Regions from separate parts of the Humibacter ginsengiterrae genome, predicted to be linked through region 2. Evidence: predicted binding sites of a transcription regulator. Region 2 holds the regulator's gene; each other region holds the start of a gene.
What was found. The regulator LexA, encoded in region 2, represses DNA repair genes until DNA is damaged. The targets are predictions, from matches to a motif close to TCGAACANNTGTTCGA.
Positions count from the first base shown of each region.

Region 1: the regulator LexA is predicted to act here: its motif matches at 3,422-3,437, upstream of ACYVII_RS12105 (HNH endonuclease signature motif containing protein).
Region 3: the regulator LexA is predicted to act here: its motif matches at 1,210-1,225, upstream of ACYVII_RS16645 (DUF6504 family protein).

Region 1 covers NZ_BAAGWY010000009.1:79,806-85,850, reverse strand. The annotation lists gene hemC (hydroxymethylbilane synthase) at 1-686, opposite strand, end outside; gene ACYVII_RS12125 (ferrochelatase) at 683-1,885, opposite strand; gene hemQ (chlorite dismutase family protein) at 1,882-2,679, opposite strand; gene ACYVII_RS12115 (hypothetical protein) at 2,698-2,877, shown strand; gene ACYVII_RS12110 (hypothetical protein) at 2,870-3,142, shown strand; gene ACYVII_RS12105 (HNH endonuclease signature motif containing protein) at 3,548-5,179, shown strand; gene ACYVII_RS12100 (FAD-binding monooxygenase) at 5,490-6,045, opposite strand, start outside.
Region 2 covers NZ_BAAGWY010000002.1:479,861-485,905, reverse strand. The annotation lists gene ACYVII_RS04785 (histidinol-phosphate transaminase) at 1-425, opposite strand, end outside; gene ACYVII_RS04780 (LysM peptidoglycan-binding domain-containing protein) at 448-852, opposite strand; gene lexA (transcriptional repressor LexA) at 1,248-1,922, shown strand; gene ACYVII_RS04770 (hypothetical protein) at 1,946-2,113, shown strand; gene metE (5-methyltetrahydropteroyltriglutamate--homocysteine S-methyltransferase) at 2,143-4,476, opposite strand; gene ACYVII_RS04760 (methylenetetrahydrofolate reductase) at 4,473-5,558, opposite strand; gene hflX (GTPase HflX) at 5,812-6,045, opposite strand, start outside.
Region 3 covers NZ_BAAGWY010000017.1:14,721-20,765, forward strand. The annotation lists gene ACYVII_RS16635 (glycoside hydrolase family 13 protein) at 1-313, shown strand, start outside; gene ACYVII_RS16640 (inositol monophosphatase family protein) at 321-1,136, opposite strand; gene ACYVII_RS16645 (DUF6504 family protein) at 1,248-1,526, shown strand; gene ACYVII_RS16650 (DUF805 domain-containing protein) at 1,548-2,030, shown strand; gene ACYVII_RS16655 (DUF3467 domain-containing protein) at 2,109-2,417, opposite strand; gene panD (aspartate 1-decarboxylase) at 2,490-2,867, opposite strand; gene ACYVII_RS16665 (serine hydrolase domain-containing protein) at 3,101-3,958, shown strand; gene ACYVII_RS16670 (hypothetical protein) at 3,955-4,335, shown strand; tRNA gene ACYVII_RS16675 (tRNA-Tyr) at 4,410-4,491, opposite strand; gene ACYVII_RS16680 (LPXTG cell wall anchor domain-containing protein) at 4,702-5,115, opposite strand; gene ACYVII_RS16685 (YajQ family nucleotide-binding protein) at 5,246-5,734, shown strand; gene ACYVII_RS16690 (metal-dependent hydrolase) at 5,746-6,045, shown strand, end outside.

The sequences.
Region 1 (6,045 bases), on a different contig from region 2:
GCGTGGTTCACGGCGGCGAGCGCCTTCGCGAGCGCTCGGCCCTCTGGCGAGGCATCCTTCTCTCGGCGCGTCTCGAGCGCGAGTGCACCTTGACCGGGAGCAGTGGGCCAGTCCGCGAGCTCGAGATGCTCGGTCGCGGCATCCGCTCGCCCGAGTCGGCCGAGGCCGGCGGCCGCGAGCACGATCGCGTCGAGCCGCCGATCATCGTCGGCGTCACCGAAGACGCGGCCCAGCCGCGTGTCGATGTTGCCACGGATGTCGACGACATCGAGATCCGGACGCAGCGCCTTCAGCTGCGCGATGCGCCGGGGCGACCCGGTTCCCACCCGCGCGCCCTCCGGCAGGGTCTGGAGCGTGAGCCCGTCGCGGGCGCAGAGCACATCGCGGGCGTCCGCTCGTTTGGGCACCGCCGCCAGCGCGATATCCGGATGCTCCGCGGTCGGCAGGTCTTTCAGCGAATGCACGGCGACATCGATCTCGCCACGCAGCAGGGCATCCCGCAGGGCGGACGTGAAGACACCTGTGCCACCGAGCTGCGAGAGCGACTCGGTCGTCGTGTCCCCGTGCGTGGTGATCGTGATCAGCTCGACCTCGAGGCCGGATGCCTTCGCCAGCGAGTCGGCGACCTGGCGCGTCTGCGCCAGAGCGAGCGCGCTGCCACGTGTTCCGACCCGCAGGGCCGTCATCGCGCTGCGACCTTCTCTCCGCGGGCGCTGACCGGCTCGTGGTGAGGATGGACCGATTCGCGCGACCCCCCGACCGGCTCGTGGTCGGGCCACGGACCGAGCTCGGTCACGTGCGGACGTTGCTCGGGCGGAACGTCGTTCAATCGCTCCTCGATCAGGTCGACGAGGCCGGAGACGAAGGCCGGATGCGTCCCCGGCGTCGGAACGCGCGCGGCCCGCAACCCGCTCTCGGCCGCAGTCGTGACGGCCTCGTTGTCGAGGTCCCACATCACTTCCATGTGGTCGCTGACGAATCCGAACGGCACGATGACGACGGCCTTCGTGTGCCCGTCGACGGCGAGGTCGGCGATGGCGTCGTTGATGTCGGGTTCGAGCCACGGCGTGCGAGGGTCGCCGGAGCGCGACTGGTACACAAGCGACCAGGGGATGTCTGCGACCGCCCGGCCCGCATCCGACTGCACGGCGTCGCCGATCGCCTGCGCGGCACGCTCGGCCGCACGCACTGCTGCATGACGCGCCTCGGCATCCGAGATCGCGTGCGCCACGGCGCAGTGCTGCGCGACGTATGCGCCGCCCTTGCCGAACTGCGGTCCGGATGCCTCGGCCGCGGCCGACGGGATCGAGTGCGTCACGAACAGGATGTGGACGTCGTCTCTTGCGACGGCATCCGTTACGCCGTCTGCGGTGTCCGTCGTGAGCTCGGCGACGGCGGACTCGACGCCCTCGATGAGGGGCGTGACGAATCCGGGGTGGTCGAAGTACTCGCGGATGCGGTCGATCGACATGGTGTCGGTCAACCCGTTCTCGGCGAGCGCGCGCTCGAAGTCCTCACGGTACTGGCCGACGCCGGAGTACGACGTGTAGGCGCTGGTCACCAGGGCGAGCAGGCGGTCGTGACCTGCTTCATGGGCCTCGCGCACCGCATCTGTGAAGTACGGCTTCCAGTTGCGGTTGCCCCAGTGGATCGGCAGGTCGATGCCTCGGCGGGCGAGCTCTGCCTCGAGCGCCGCCTTCAGCTGGCGGTTCTGCTCGTTGATGGGGCTCACGCCGCCGTGGTGACGGTAGTGATGGGCGACCTCTTCGAGCCGCTCGTCGGGAATGCCCCGCCCGCGCGTCACATTGCGCAGGAACGGGATGACGTCATCCTGACCCTCCGGGCCGCCGAAGCTGGAGAGCAGGATCGCGTCGTATGTCGTCATTGCAAGACCTCGGGAATGTCTGTCACAGGAATACGCCGACCCGTGTAGAAGGGGACCTCTTTGCGCACGTGCCTGCGGGCATCCGTCGCGCGGAGATCGCGCATCATGTCGACGAGATCGACGAGATTGTCTGACTCCATCGGCAGTAGCCATTCGTAGTCGCCGAGTGCGAAAGCGGCGACCGTGTTGGCCAGGACCGAGCGGAACGCCGCACCCTTCCGGCCATGGTCGGAGAGCATGCGACTGCGCTCGGCGTCGGGGAGAAGGTACCACTCGTAGCTGCGGACGAACGGATAGACCGTCAGCCACTCCCGCGGCTCGATGCCCTTGAGGAACGCGGGCACGTGGGCCTTGTTGAACTCGGCCCCGCGATGCACGCCCATGGCGTTCCACGTGGGGAGGAGGTCGCTCAGCAGCTTCGTGCGCTTGAGGCGCCGCAGGGCCGCCTGGAGCTGCTCGGCCACCGGTCCGTGCAACCAGATCATGATGTCGGCGTCCGCCTTCAGCCCCGAGACGTCGTAGAAGCCGCGCACCGTGACGCCATCGGCCTCGACCTCGGTCACTGCGGACGCGAGTTCCGACGCCGCCCACTCCACGTTCGTCTGTTCGAGGTTGAGCGGACGCAGCGGGTCTCGTCGCAGCACCGCCCAGAGTGTGAACCCATCGGGCTGCTCGGCCGTCGACCCGTGCTCTTCGGGCTTCGGGACGGCATCCGTCGGGTGGTCGGATGCTTCGGGGGTGCTGTTCGTGCTGGGGGAATCGGACGCCGCATCGGCAGCCGCCGGGTGTGTCATGGCATCCAGTCTCCCCCGTTGTCCGCTGAGCAGCAAAAGCAGTGGTGGGGCGCACTCCTGCGCACGACGAGCAGTGGCGGCGCAGTCAAGCCCTTGGCCTTCAACACGTTTGGACGCATGCTGAACAAACCTGACGAAATCACTGGGATGAACCGAATAAAACTGCTCCTCGTGGTGTTGATAGGTACAAATGTCTGAATCGTTGAAGAACTCCAGCCGTATCGCGGAGCAGTCCTCCACGAGCACGACCCCTCGCCGTAAGCGCCCGAGCCGCGCCAAGGCGAAGCCGATCATGGATGCCCGCGCCAAGGTGATCTCTGCGTTCCCGTGGGCGCAGAACCTGTCGTACGTCGAGCAGCAGCAGTTCGCGGACGAGCTCGCGCACCACCCGCGCGACCTCCCGAACGGGCAGCTCGAGGCTTTGATCCTCTCCTGGAAGAACCGAGCACGCCGCGTCGCATGACGCCTACGGGTCACGTGACGCCTACGGGTCGCGCGACGCCTACGGCTAGCCGAGCCATGACGGCATCCTCGGTCCGAAGTGGGTCATAAGGCTGTACGCGAGCAGGTCTGATGGAGACCTGCCCGCGTCGGCGAGATAGGCCTGCGCCACCGCCCGCTGACCGCGGGACCGACGTAGCCGGGCGACCGCGCAGAGGAGTGGTGGACGGTACGGCGCAGGCGCGTGGGTCGGTCGCGTTTCGGCTACCCGCTCCGGGCCACCGATTGCGGCGATCAGTGACCGAAGATACGTTCGATTAATAGTCGGGTCCGACTCTCCGTCCCCAGCTGGTATTTGCCCGTACTTTCGCACAACGGGGCATCATCCGTCGTTGCTACGTTCGACAGTGTGCGGTAAATTGGAAGCATGCTCGCCAACGTCGAACGGCTCAGGGACACGACCTCTCGTGTCTGTGCATCTTTGACGTTCGCTAGCACCGATTCCACAGGTGAGGACCGCGATACGACACAGACGAACACCGAAGAGCCCACCCTGATCGAGTCGATCGATCTGCTCGCCGATGAGGTGCTGGCTAGGCTCATCACGGATGCCTCCCGCGCCCGCGCGGAATTCGACACCGTATTAACTGCGGCGGCCGGAGTCGCGGCGAAGCGATCCGAGAGAGTGCTGGGGCATGCCGGGCTGGCGCAACGGAACGGCCACCAGAACGCAGTGCGATTCGTGCAGTCGCTTACCGGCGCTAGCCGGGGCGAGGCGTCCCGTCAGGTGCGGCTGGGCGGAGCGATGGGTGAGGTGGATGCCGCCGAACGAGCATTGCGAATGGCCGAGGGATCGGAAGGCGTCCTTGGCGTCGAGAGTGACGGACCGGCCGGTGACGGACCGCAGGGGGACGCCGGTGACCATCGTGACGGCTCAGCCTCGAGTCCCGCTCCATTGCCGTGGAATCACCCGATCGTCGCTGCGGTGAGTGCGGGCATCCTTTCGCCTGCTGCCGGCGATGCGCTCGCGCGAGGTCTCGGTGAGCCGAGCTCGACCTGCGACGGCGAGACCATGCGGCTCGCGGCGGGCGAGCTCGTCGAGGAGGCGAAGTCAGCGCACGTCGATGAGATCTTCGGCCTCGCGCGGCGCAAGCGCGACGAGATCGACCCGCAGGGCGTACGTGAACGGTGGCAGCGCCGATATGACAATCGTTCCTGGACCATGCGCCGCAATCAGGACGGCCAGTTGACAGCTCACGCTGTTTTCGACGACGAGTCCGGCGTGTTCGTGACAGAGCTCCTCGATCTGGCCCTGAGCCCACGGAGGGGCGGTCCTCGATTCGTCTCAGAAGATGATCGCCGCTGGTCGAACGAGCTCACGACCGATCCGCGCAGCAATGAGCAGTTGGCGCTCGACACGGTCATGGATGTCTTGCGCAGCGGCGCCGAGGTGGATGCATCGACCACGCTGCGCACGCACCGGCCCGCCGTCCGCGTCATGGTCACCCGCGATGACGACGCTCCCCAGGGAGTCGCCTTCGGCATCGGGCACCTCGAGGGGAGCGTCGACGCTGTTCCGCTTTCCGTTGTCGAGACGCACCTCTGCGACGCCGGCACCGTCGAGATTCACACCGACCGGGGCGGGAGTGTGCTCGATCTTGGCCGTGAGAGCCGCCTGTTCAACGGCCGACAGCGCACCGTTCTCAAGGTGCGTGACGGAGGATGCGTATGGCCGGGATGCGATCGACCACCCTGGAGCACCGAGGCCCACCACAGCGAGGAATGGTACGCCGATCACGGCAAGACCGACATCGCCGACGGAGTCTTGCTGTGTCGTTTTCACCATCTTCTGCTCCACAACAACGGCTGGAAGATCGGCAGAGACGGCGCCCAGTACTTCCTGAAGCCCCCGAAGAGCGTCGACCCGTCACAGGCCCCGATCGCACTCAGCACCAAGTCATCTGGCTGGGCTCATCATCGAAGGCTCGCGAAGCGACGGCCGCCAGGCGAACGAGCGACAACGTTCGCGCGAGGCGTCCTTACGGGTGGCGTGAAGTAGCCGCCAACCTTACCGGCAGCGTGAAGTAGCCGCCAACCGCTGGCGGTGCAAGCATCTGCCGCACGATCAACTGCAGCCGCAACCTGCGGCGCGACGACCTGAAGGCGCCGCCTACGGGGCCGCTACCGGGAATGAACCACATATCGCGCCCGCGATCCCCGCGTGACGACCCGCCGCGCGCGACCTCCCGCACGCGAGCGCCGCGTCACGACCCGCCGCGCGACCTCCCGCACGCGAGCGCCGCGTCACGACCCGCCGCGAGACCTCCCGCCGCGCGACCTCCCGCACGCGACCTGCCGCGGGCAAACGCCTACGGCGCCACAACCTCGCGCACAACGGATGACTGTTCCAGCATCACGCCCTCGAAGAACGACCCGAGTTCGTCGGTCGCCGTGAGCGGCAGAACGTGCGCGACGTACTGGTCCGGACGCACCACAACGACGACACCGTCTCGAGAAAGCTCACGTGAGTCGAAGATGTCCTCTCCCGGGCCGGACGCGTACACCTTCTCCCAGTCGGTCAGACCGAAGGGACCGGTCTGCGGCCTGAAGACGGCAGGCACCTTCGCGGTGTCCACCTCGTCGTAGTTCTGCTGGTAGATCGCCTTCACATCGAACACAGCGTCCACATCGATGTCCGACGGAGTGAACCGCCGAAGCGGCGAGTCCGGGGCATCCAGCAGCCATTCCGCCCAGTCGGTAAGAGCCGACGGTTCCCCCGCGGCCGCGGCATCCGCGAACGCGTATATGCGCCACCGTCCATCGGCACGAGCATGGTGGCCAAGGTGCTGGATGTTCCCGTCGCACACCCGCACCACCTCCGCCGACTTGAAGCGCTTGCCGATCGGGAACCCAGCGGCGAGCTCC
Region 2 (6,045 bases):
ACGACGAAGTCCGGCTCGCGATCAACGGCGATCCACTCGGTACCCGTGCCGGCGGCGAGCAGGGGATACATCGAATAGGTCGGCGCGAAGCCGAGTGCGCTGCGTCCGGGGCCGCCGAACGCCTGCAGAATCTGCTGCAGCACCTCGTTGGAGCCGTTCGCCGCCCAGATGTTGGAGGTATCCAGACCATGGCCCAAGTAGCCGGCCAGCGCCTCGCGCAACTCGAAGAACTCCCGGTCCGGATAGCGGTTCGCGCCCTTCAGCGCCGTACCGACCGACTGGAGGATGTCTGCCACGACGTCGTCCGGAATCGGATGGGTGTTCTCGTTGACGTTCAGTGCGACGGGCACAGGAGACTGCGGCGCGCCGTACGGCGACTTGCCGCGCAGATCATCACGGAGCGGGAGGTCGGAGAACGAGATCACTCGTCAATGCTAGGGCGACCTGTCACCGGCTCGATTCGTCGAACTCATGCGGGATCGCCAGTTGCTCTCCTGCCTGGATCGTGCTCGACGACAATCCGTTCAGGTCCACGAACGCGGCGACCACGTCACGCGGGTCGCTGCGCGGGGCCACACGCTCCGCGATGCTCCACAGCGACTCGCCCGGCTGCACCGTCAGGTGATGGAACGACGCGCTCGGGGACTGGATGCCCGCCATGGCGCCGCCGCTGGCAAGCAGGGCCCCGCCGCCGACGAGGAGCGGCAGAACGATGAGCGCCGACAGCACGACGCGGCCACGACGCGTGAGGCGAGTGCGAACGCGCGAGGGCCGGGCATCGGCCGCTGCGCGAAGACGGACGGGCGCAGCCGGAATGTTTCGGGCGGAGTGCGCCAGTGCGATGGTCGTCATGACCGTCTCCCTTCAGTCTCGAACCCGTGTTCCGAACCTATCTTCGATTCTCGCGGATTTCAACGGTATGTTCGGATCTGCCTCGTTCGAGTTGTCAACACGCTCGAACAAAGTCGCCGATCCAGGCCGAAACCCGGATAGAGTTTCGATCTGTCAGGAACACCTCAACACGCACCACCGACATTCGTTACGAGAGGCCCGGGGCATTCGCCGCAGGAGACGTTCGAAACGTTCGTCGTAGACCGGGTATCACCTCGGCGGATCTCTCCCCAGGAGCAGCGCAGACCGCCGATGACGAGAGGAAGAGCACGTTGACCGACGTCGATGGCCCACAGCACGATGGCCGGCAGTCCTCTGCCGCGGCCGTAGCGGGCTCAGCTGCCCGCGGTAGCCGCGTGGAGAAGCCGCGCACGCGGCGGCGCAAGAACCTCAGCGATAAGCAGCGCGCGATTCTCGAGGTCATCCAGCGTTCGGTGAGCAAGCGCGGGTATCCGCCCAGCATGCGTGAGATCGGCGACGCGGTCGGACTCGCGTCGCTCTCCAGCGTGGCTCATCAGCTGGGTCAGCTCGAGCTGAGCGGATACCTGCGCCGCGACCCGAACCGGCCTCGCGCGCTCGAGGTGCTGATCGACCTGCCAGAGGGCACGGGGCGCGCCGAAGCCTCAACGGACTTCGAGACGTCGATCCCGGTCGGTGACGCCACCATGGTGCCCATGGTGGGCCGAATCGCCGCCGGTGTTCCCATCACGGCGGAACAACAGGTCGAGGAAGTATTCCCGCTCCCCCGGCAACTCGTTGGCAACGGCGAGCTGTTCATGCTGAAGGTTCAGGGCGAGTCGATGATCGACGCCGCGATCTGCGATGGCGACTGGGTAGTAGTGCGGCAGCAGAAGACTGCGGAGAACGGCGACATCGTCGCGGCGATGCTCGACGGGGAGGCCACCGTCAAGGTCTTCCGGCAACGGGACGGACACACCTGGCTTTTGCCGCGCAACTCGGCATACGAACCGATCCTCGGTGACTTCGCCGACGTGGTGGGCAAGGTCGTCGCCGTGCTGCGCGCGGTCTGATCACACCCGCGGGCAACTCGGCCGTGTCGTCGGTGCACGTGACCGTCGAGTTCGCGCCGGATGTACACGGCACCGCGATGCGGTTCGTGCACGGCGAGCTCCGCGGCGCTTCCGAGCACGATTACGCGCAGAACCGGAGACGAACGTTCGCGAAGCTCGACCGCGTACTTACGGCGGATGCCAGCGGCTGACGGCAGCCGTCGGCATCCGCCGTCGTTCACTACGCCGGCTGCTTCTCGCGAACCGCCCGAGTCGCCTCGATGATGTTCTTCAGCGACGCGACCGTCTCGTCGTATCCACGCGTCTTGAGACCGCAGTCCGGGTTCACCCATACCTGCCGCTCCGGAATACCGCCCAAGGCCTTCTCAAGCAGCTCGGTGACCTCACCCACCGACGGCACGCGCGGAGAGTGGATGTCGTATACACCGGGGCCGATGCCGTGGTCGAAGCCGCTGGCCTTGATGTCGTCGACCACCTCCATGCGGCTGCGCGCAGCCTCGATGCTGGTCACGTCGGCATCCAGGTTGCGGATCGCGTCGATGACGACGCCGAACTCGGAGTAGCACAGGTGGGTGTGGATCTGCGTCGCGTCGCCGACACCGCTCGTGGCGAGACGGAACGAGCCGACCGACCAGTCGAGGTAGTCCGCCTGATCCTTCTTCTTGAGCGGGAGCAGCTCGCGCAACGCGGGCTCGTCCACCTGCACGATCCGGATCCCCGCGGACTCGAGATCGGCGATCTCATCGCGCAACGCGAGCGCGACCTGCCGTGCCGTGTCGCCGAGCGGCTGGTCGTCGCGCACGAACGACCAGGCGAGAATCGTGACCGGGCCGGTGAGCATCCCCTTCACCGGCTTATCGGTCAGCGACTGGGTGTAGGTCGACCATTCGACCGTGATCGGCTTCGGGCGAGACACGTCTCCCCAAAGAATCGACGGCCGGGTGCAACGACTTCCATACGACTGCACCCAGCCGTTCTGCGTCACCGCGAAGCCGTCGAGGTTCTCGGCGAAGTACTGCACCATGTCGTTGCGCTCCGGCTCGCCATGCACGATGACGTCGATGCCGATCTCCTCCTGCAGATCGACGACGCGCTTGATCTCCGCCTGCATGAGCCCGAGATACTCCGCCTCGGTGATGATGCCCTTCGCGAACTGTGCACGTGCGCGCCGGATGTCGCCGGTCTGCGGGAACGAGCCGATCGTGGTCGTGGGCAGCAGCGGGAGACCGAGCGCGGCATCCTGAGCAGCGAGCCGGGCTGCGTAGTCACCGCGCCGGAAGTCCGCGTCGGTGAGCGCTTCGGCGCGAGCGCGCACAGCCCCGTCGCGCACACCGGGCGCACCCAGCCGGTCGGAAAGAGCGGCGGACGCCTGTGCCAGCTCCTCCTGGATCGCCTCGTGCCCATCCTCCAGGCCGCGCGCCAGCGTAGCGACCTGCCCGACCTTCTGGTCGGCGAACGCGAGCCAGGACTTGAGCCCGTCGTCCAGCGCCGGCTCATCGTCGACGTCGTGCGGCACGTGCAGGAGCGAGGTCGAGGTGGATGCCGCGAGGTTCGGCGACAGCGCCAGCAACGACTCGAGGGCACCGAACGCGGCCTCCAGGTCGCCGCGCCAGACGTTGTGGCCGTCGATCACACCACCCACCACGGTCTTACCGCGCAGAGCCGCCTTCGTGTCGGCATCCAGCTGCGACGGGATGCTTCCGCGCACGAGGTCGAGCGAGATCGCCTCGATGTTCGTGGCGGCGAGCACCGCAAGGGCGTCGTCGAGACTGCCGTAGGGCGCCGCGACCAACAGGCTCGGCCGGTCGGACGCGCTGCCAAGCGCCTCGTAGGCGACGCGGGCTGCGGCGAGCAGGTCGGCTCGGGTGTCGTCGAGGCTCTCGCTCACCAGAGCGGGCTCGTCCAGCTGGACCCACTCGGCGCCCGCCGCCTTCAACTCGGAAAGAAGCCGCGCGTAGACAGGGAGCACGTCCCCGAGCCGCGACAACGGCCGGAAGTCCGCGGGTGCACCGTCGGCCGGCTTGCTGAGCGCCAGGAACGTGACCGGTCCGACGATGACCGGGCGGGTGAGGTATCCGTCGGCCTTCGCTTCTTCGAACTCGCGGACGAGTCGATCGGACGCCAGCCGGAAGCTCGCGTCAGGTGCGATCTCGGGCACCAGATAGTGGTAGTTCGAATCGAACCACTTCGTCATCTCCAGCGGGGCGTCGTCGCCTGCACCACGGGCGATCGTGAAGTAGCCAGCGAGGTCGACGCGGCCATCGGCATCCTGCAGGCCCGCGAAACGCGCGGGCACCGCGCCGAGTGTGATCGCGGCATCCAGCACCTGGTCGTAGTAGCTGAATGTCTCGGGAATGGCGGAGTCGGTCTTGCCGAGGCCGAGCCGTGACAACCGGTCGCGCGTGGCACGACGGAGCCCCGCTGCCGTCGTCTCGAGCTCGTCCGCGGTGATCGTGCCCGCCCAGAACGCCTCGACGGCTTTCTTGAGCTCGCGGCGACGGCCGATGCGCGGGTACCCGACGATCGTGCCGGTCGGGAAGGTGGAGGAGGTCATGCGCTTTCCTTCTGTTTGCTGGCCTGCTGGTGTGGGATGGTCGTGATCGCCTCGACTGCCGTCTTCGCCGCGAAGTCTTCCTCGAGCGCCGATGGGTCGATCAGACCGCAGCGCTCGAGCACCGCGAGCGACGTCTGCGGCTGGTTGAACGTGCACAGGTGGATGCCTGGGGCGCCGCCGGCGATGAGCCGTTCCGTGAGCTGGGCGGCATGCTCGATGCCGATCTCACGTCTGCCCTCGTCGGTGGGTTCCACTTCGAGGCGGATGCTGAGATCGCTTGGAAGGTCCTCGCCGTTCAGCTCCAGAATGCGGCGAAGTCGCGCCGGTGAGGTCACGGGCATGATGCCGGGCAGGATGGGCAGCGTCACGCCCGCGCGGCGTGCGCGCTCGACGAAGGCGAAGTAGTCCTCGGCGTGGAAGAACAGCTGGGTGATCGCAAGGTTCGCACCCTGCGCCTGTTTCGCAAGAAGGGTGTCGATGTCCTGCTCGATCGAACGGGAACGCGGATGTCCGTTGAGGTAGGCGGCGACGGCGATCGTGACCTTCTCGCGCCTGCCGACGGCGCTCGCATGCGTGAGGCCGGGCATCGGGATCTCACGGTATGGGGCGTGCTCGGCCTGAATTCGGTGAATCAACTGCACGAGCTCCGCAGCGCTGTGCAGGTCGCCGAGCGGGGCATCCTCCGACGCACCCACGGGCGGATCGCCACGCACTGCAAGGAACCGGGTGACGCCCGCGCCCAGGAACTCGCGGATCATGCGGCCGGCCTGCTCGTGGGACGAACCGACGCAGGTCAGGTGGGCCATCGCCGGCACCGGCGTGTTCTGGGTGATGTACCTGACCACCTCGAGCGAGTTCGCGTGTGACGAGCCGCCGGCACCGTACGTGACCGAGATGAAGCGCGGCTGGACGGCGGCGAGGCGCTGGATGGTGCGCGGCAGAGCACGCGCGGCCGCCTCATTGCGAGGCGGATACAGCTCGAACGAGAAGGGCGTTCCGACCGGGCAGCGCCCCTCGTCTGAACGCGGCCCGTCGCACGGAGGCACGGAGGCCGAGCCGTCGTCGGCGTGCTGTGCACTCATGGCGGCTCCCCACTAGGGCGGCGCGGAGGCTGTCGATCGCAACTGATGGCCGAAGGCATCCGCACCGCATCGTTCGCGACCGCTGATGCAGCGGCCGCTCGTTCACGCGGCTCGGGGCGGGTGCCGGGCTCGGCTGTCGCTCCAGTCGAACAGGCCGGCTCGGCCGTGCTCGACGAACAATGCGATCACAGTAACAAAGCGCCGCGGGAACGGATACTGCGTGTTACGCAGCGCTACAAAGCACCCAGCTACGTCAGGCGACGACGGGCTGCGCGCGGAACGGCTCGAAGACGGGCACGAACTCGGGCGCCACCTTGGCGGTGACCCTGGTGCCATCCGGCTCGTACGCCGTGTGCATCACCCGGCCGCGCTCGTGCAGCGCCGAGACGAGATCTCCCCTGTCATACGGGATCAGCACATCGATCTCGACGGACCGATCGGGCAGCGCGCGAGCGATCGCCGAGAGCACCTCGTCTATGCCTTCACC
Region 3 (6,045 bases), on a different contig from region 2:
GAGCTGGCTGCCGCAGCCGGCCGAGTGGGCGACGATGGCGCGGGACGCGGAGAGCGACGAGCCCGACTCGACGCTCTCGCTCTACAAACTGCTGCTCGCCGAACGAGAGGAACGCTCGCTGGGCAGCGGGATACTCGAGTGGCTGGAGGGCTACGGCGACGACGTGGTGGCGTTCCGCAACGGGGACGTGACGGTGCTGGCGAACCTGGGGCGGGCATCCATTCCGCTTCCGGAGGGCGACGTGATCGTCTCGAGCGAGCCCCTCGACGACCACGAGCTGCCTGCAGACACGGCGGTGTGGATTCTGGGCTGACGCCCGCTCAGCGGTCGGCGACGCCGATCTCGTCCAGAATCGGCTCGAGCTGCGCGAAGAGTCCCGGCTCCGCCGCGATCGTCAGCGCGCGGCTCGCCTCCGCACCGTGCAGGCCGGCGACCTTCGCGCCCGCCTCCGCGGCGACGAGCGCGCCGCCGGCGTGATCCCAGGGCTTGAGGCCCTTCTCGTAGTAGGCATCCAGTCGCCCTGACGCGACATTGCAGAGGTCGAGCGAGGCCGCACCGATACGGCGGATGTCTCGCACTCGCGGAATGAGCATGCTCACCGCCTCGGCCTGCAGCCCGCGCCGGCGGGAGTCGTACGAGAAGCCCGTGCCGACGAGGGCGAGCGACAACTGCTTGCCTGTGGCCACCTGCAGCCGCTTGCGTCCGAGATAGGCGCCGCCGCCGGCACTCGCCGTATACACCTCGCCGCTGGCCGGATTGACGACGGCGGATGCCAGCGAGCGCCACGTGTTCGGGTCGGGGTCGCCCTCCACCACGGCGATCGAGACAGCGTACGCCGGGATGCCGTAGAGGTAGTTGACGGTGCCGTCGATCGGGTCGACGATCCACGTCAGTCCGCTGCTGCTCGCGCTCGCGTCGCTCTCCTCGCCGAAGAAGCCGTCGCCGGGGCGGGCGTCTGCGATGCGTCCTCTGATGAGGTCTTCGGACTCGCGGTCCGCCGCCGTGACGATGTCTTCCGGTGCCGTCTTCGTCGCCGCGACCTCGACACCCTCCTCGCGCCGGCTGTGCACGAGATCGCCGGCCTCGCAGGCGATCGTGCGGGCAAGGATCAGGAGCTCATCGATAGTGGAAGGCACCCCTCGATGCTAGGGGCCGCCGCCTGGAGGATCTCTTTGGCGTGTCGCGCGCAATCGATCTATTCTCCTTTCATCGAAGTTGTGTTCGATTGTTATGCGAGGAGGTCTGCCGTGAGCATCACTCATACCACCGACATCGTCACCGTCTGGATCGATGAAGATGGCGTTCCGAGACGGATGTTCTGGGCCGGCCGTCGCTACCGCGTCACCGATACGCCGACTCGGCTGGGGCCCGAGCCCGGCATTCCGCTGAGTCCGGCGATCACGCATCCGCCGACGCCACTGAAGGGCTGGCGCTTCCAGGGCACGAGTGACGACGGCGACACCCGCGTGTTCGATGTGCGCCTCGCAGACCTCGGCGTGTGGGAGCTGATTCGCGTCATCGATTGACGCTCGTGGCAGCATGTGATCGTGAGCACCGGGGCCGACGACTTCGCGCAGGATGCCGTCGATGCGGCGGAGATCGCCGCGGGCAGGCATCCGTCGGACAAGCCGATCTACCGAGCGACGCCGCAGGATGCGATCGGTCGGTACTTCGCGAAATACGCCGTGTTCCATGGTCGGGCGAGTCGCAGCGAGTTCTGGTGGGCGTACGCGCTGAACATCGTCGTGTTCCTGCTCGCGGGAATCGGTGTCGAGATGGCGAACGGCCTCGCGGGGCCGTTCGCGCCGAGGCCGACGACGGGGAGCACGGTGATCGGCATCGTTTTCGGGCTGTACGTGCTTGCGGTGATCGTTCCGACCATTGCCGTGATGGTGCGCCGGCTGCACGACGCGAACCTGGCGGGATGGTGGTTCCTGCTCACCCTCATTCCGTTCGCCGGCCAGGTGATCGGCGTGATCTTCGGCATCCTGCCGAAGCAGGGCTACGGAAAGCGATTCGACCGGGCCTGACGCACTGCCCCTGACGGGCCGCCGGTCCAGCCGACGGGCCGGGTGCCCCGGTGCTGACAGCGGGCGCCGCCAGTTGCGCTACTGCCCCGAACGCTTGCCGGTCTGCTGCTCCCAGAGCTCGAGCTCGCGGGTCAGCGCCTTCGCGAGCTCGAACACCTGCTCCGGCGGAATGCGCACCCGGGTCACGACCCTCGCGTTCACCGAGCGCTGCGGTTCGCCGTCTTCGTCGAGTGTCTCGGTCGCCGGACCGCGCAACGATGCGAAGTCGAGCACGAACACGCTGTCGGTGTGCCAGATGCTGGCGAAGTCCGCGAAACTGCCCGCCTCGACCTCCGTCGGGATGTCGAAGTTGATCTGCGTCGGCACGTTCCGCTGCTCGTCGGGCATGGAGACGAGCCTATCCGGGCATCCGCTGACTCAGCGTGGAGTCAGCTGCTGCACAATCGACGCGGTCGCCGATCACGATGGATACGTCGTGGGGAATGCGGCATCCTCGCCGGTGTGCTGCACGCGGTTCTGCGCATCCACCATGATGACCTTCGGTCGCACCCCGGATGCCTTCGACAGCTTCACCGACCCGTAGGCCATGATGATCACCCGGTCGCCGAGGGCGACGAGCCGGGCGGCCGCACCATTCGCACCGATCACGCCAGAGCCCGGCTCGCCCTCGATCACATACGTTTCGAACCGCTGACCGTTGTCGATGTCGACCACGGTGACCTTCTCTCCCACGAGGATGCCAGACGCGGCCAGGAGATCGCGATCCACGGTCAGGGACCCGACATAGTGCAAGTCAGCCCTGGTCACCGTCGCGCGGTGGATCTTGGCACGGAGCATGGTTACGCGCACGGAGGGACTCCTCAGCGAAAGGGACGAAGCGGGCGGGCTGCGACAGTTTATCGAGACGACCGAGCGTCGAGGCGTGTCCCCCGTTGTGGAGCGGAATGCGCACGACCGGTCCTCCGTCCGGGCGCGTAGTGTCAAAAGGGCAGCCGCTCCCGCAGCGTTCTGCGACGAGCGGAGCCGCCATGGTGCACCCAGAACCGGCAGTCGCGAGAGTTCACTCCCGTATGGCCTGGATCGGAACAGCCATTGTCGTCGCGCTGGTGACGGCCGCGGGGCTTACCTCCTGCACGGCGTCGCCCGCGCCGAAGGCATCGACCGGGTCTTCATCGGCGCCGGACTCCAAACAGGCCGAAGGCATAGCGTCGCTCGTGCGCACGGCCATGACCCAGCAGCACTTGAAAGCTGTCATCGTGCGAGTGACGGTGAACGGCAAGGTCGTGGCCATGCAGGCGTTCGGGGACTCGATGACCGGTGTCCCGGCGAAGACCGATATGCAGTTCCGCAACGGGGCCGTCGCCTTCGAATACCTCAGCAACCTGCTTCTGCAGTACGTGGACGAGCACAAGGTCGCACTCGATGACACGATCGACAAGTGGATGCCCGAGCTTCCGGACGCCGACAAGGTGACTCTCAAGATGCTCGCGAATCAGACATCCGGCTACCCCGACTTCGAGACCGACCCGGGGTGGACGGCGGCGTACAACACGAACCCGTTCCACCTCTTCACGTTCGATGAGCGCATCAAATACGCGTTCGACCGGCCGATGGAGTTCGCTCCCGGCACGAACTGGAGCTACGCGCACACCAACTTCATGATCCTGGGTCACATTCTCGCCATGATCGGCAAGAAGCCGCTCGACCAGCTGCTGAAGCAGAAGGTGCTCGATCCCATGGGTCTGAAGAACACCGTCGCGAACTCGACAGCGGTCTTCCCCGGGCCGACGCTGCACGCATACAGCTCCGAACGAAGGGTGCAGCTGGGCGTGCCCCTGGCAGCCCGTTCTACGAGGAGTCGACGTACTGGAACCCGGCGTGGGGTACCCCGATCGGCGCGGCCGAGACCACCGACATCACCGACATGACGACGACGGCCGTGGCGATCGGCACCGGCAAGCTACTGTCGAAGGCGAGTTTCCACGCGATGACCGACTCGAAGCTGATCGGCTTCGGCACCCACCTGCCGGTGTGCGGCGGTTCGTGCTTCACGCAGGTTCCCGGCTACAACTACGGCCTCGGTGTGGTTCGCTCGGGCTCGTGGATGCTGCAGAATCCTCTGCTCAGCGGCTACAGCGCCACGGAGGCCTATCTGCCGTCCAAGAAGGTCGCGATCGCCGTCGCCTGCACGTTCACTCCCGCCGCCTTCGACGACCAGGGCGACTACGCGAATTCGTCCGACACGCTGTTCCGTCAGATCGGCGGATATCTCGTTCCCGACGACGCGCCGCCGATGAGCAAGTGACGATGCGGCCGCGGCTTCGGCTGTACGTTGCCGAGCCCCTCCTGACCAGGTCAGAAGGGGCTCGACGCACACAGTGGCAGGTGAGGGATTCGAACCCCCGAAGGCTATGCCGGCTGATTTACAGTCAGATCCCTTTGGCCGCTTGGGTAACCTGCCGAGGCGCTCCCGACCACGTGTGATCACCTGACCGAAGGCGCGAACTCAAGGATACCCACGCTCTCGCATCCGGTGAAATCGTCGGCCGTCCCGGGCCCGATCGCTGCGAAACCGGCGGATCGCGCCGAAACCGGCGCATTGTGCCCGGGCCTCAGCACGAACCCCCGGTTTCAGCGAGTCGAAGCGCGCCGGAGGTCGATCGGATGGGCGTCAGGGCCTCGGCGAGTTGTCCGACGACAGGCCCTCTCCACCGTCCGCGGGCCCACCGGGGGTGGGCGACCCCGGCGCGGGCGATCCCGGCGCGGGCGACCCCGGAGCGGGCGATTCCGGCGGCGACGGCGACGCGGGTGGCGCCGTGCGGGCATCCGTCGCGCCCAGCTCGGACGCCTCCTCGATGACCGTCTCAGCCGAGCCGGATGCTTCCGGGTCGGGTTCCGGAAGCGTGCCGCCGGCATCCGCTACCGCTTCCGCCGCGTCTTCGACCTGGCGCTCGGCGCGCCGCGAGCGCACCGCACCGGCGATGATGAGCGCGATCACACCCAGCAGCACGATGATGCCGGCGACGATCAGCCAGGGCGTCACGTCGGATCCGGTTGCGGCGAGGCCGCCGAAGTGTTCGGTCACGCGGCAAGCATAGAGGAGCCTCTGGGCCGAAAAGCCGCGACAGGTGGCCGAATTGCCGCGCGTCACCAGCCTTCGGTGCGCCCCTTAAACTCGCAGGGATACGGAATCGATCGCGTGAGGAGCTTGAGTCATGGCAGATTCGTCGTTCGACGTCGTCAGCAAAGTCGACAAGATGGAGGCCGACAACGCCGTCAACCAGGCGCGCAAAGAGGTCGACCAGCGCTACGACTTCAAGAACGTGGGGGCATCGGTCGAGTGGAGCGGCGAGAAGATCCTGCTCAAGGCCAACTCGGAGGAGCGGGTCAAGGCCATCCTCGACGTGCTCGAGTCGAAGTTCATCAAGCGCGGCGTCTCGCTGAAGAGCCTGGATGCCGGTGAGCCGTACGCCAGCGGCAAGGAGTTCCGGCTCGAGGTGGCGCTCAAACAGGGCATCGATCAGGAAGCCGGCAAGAAGATCAACAAGCTGATCCGCGATGAGGCGCCGAAGTCGGTGAAGAGCCAGATCCAGGGCGACGAGGTGCGCGTCTCGTCGAAGAGCCGGGACGATCTGCAGGCCACGATCGCGCTGCTCAAGAAGGCCGACGTCGACGTCGACCTGCAGTTCGTGAACTTCCGCTGAGACGGGCATCCATGCCGCTGCCTTCTACGGACACCACCGTTCTCTACGCCTCCGCGGGGCCCGAGGCACTGCGCGCCGAAGCCGTCGTGCTGCACCTTCAGCCGTACGGCGATCGGCAGGAGCTCGTTCTGCTGGATCGCACCCCAGCACATCCCGTCGACCGCGCTTGGCCCGATCAGGGACCGGACACCGGATCGATCCTCGTGGATGGGCGGGAGGTGCCGATGATCGACGTCGTCGTCGGCGCGACTGACGGAACGAACCTGTTCGTCGGCGACGATGTTCCGGTGCGTCGCGGCACCGAGGGATGG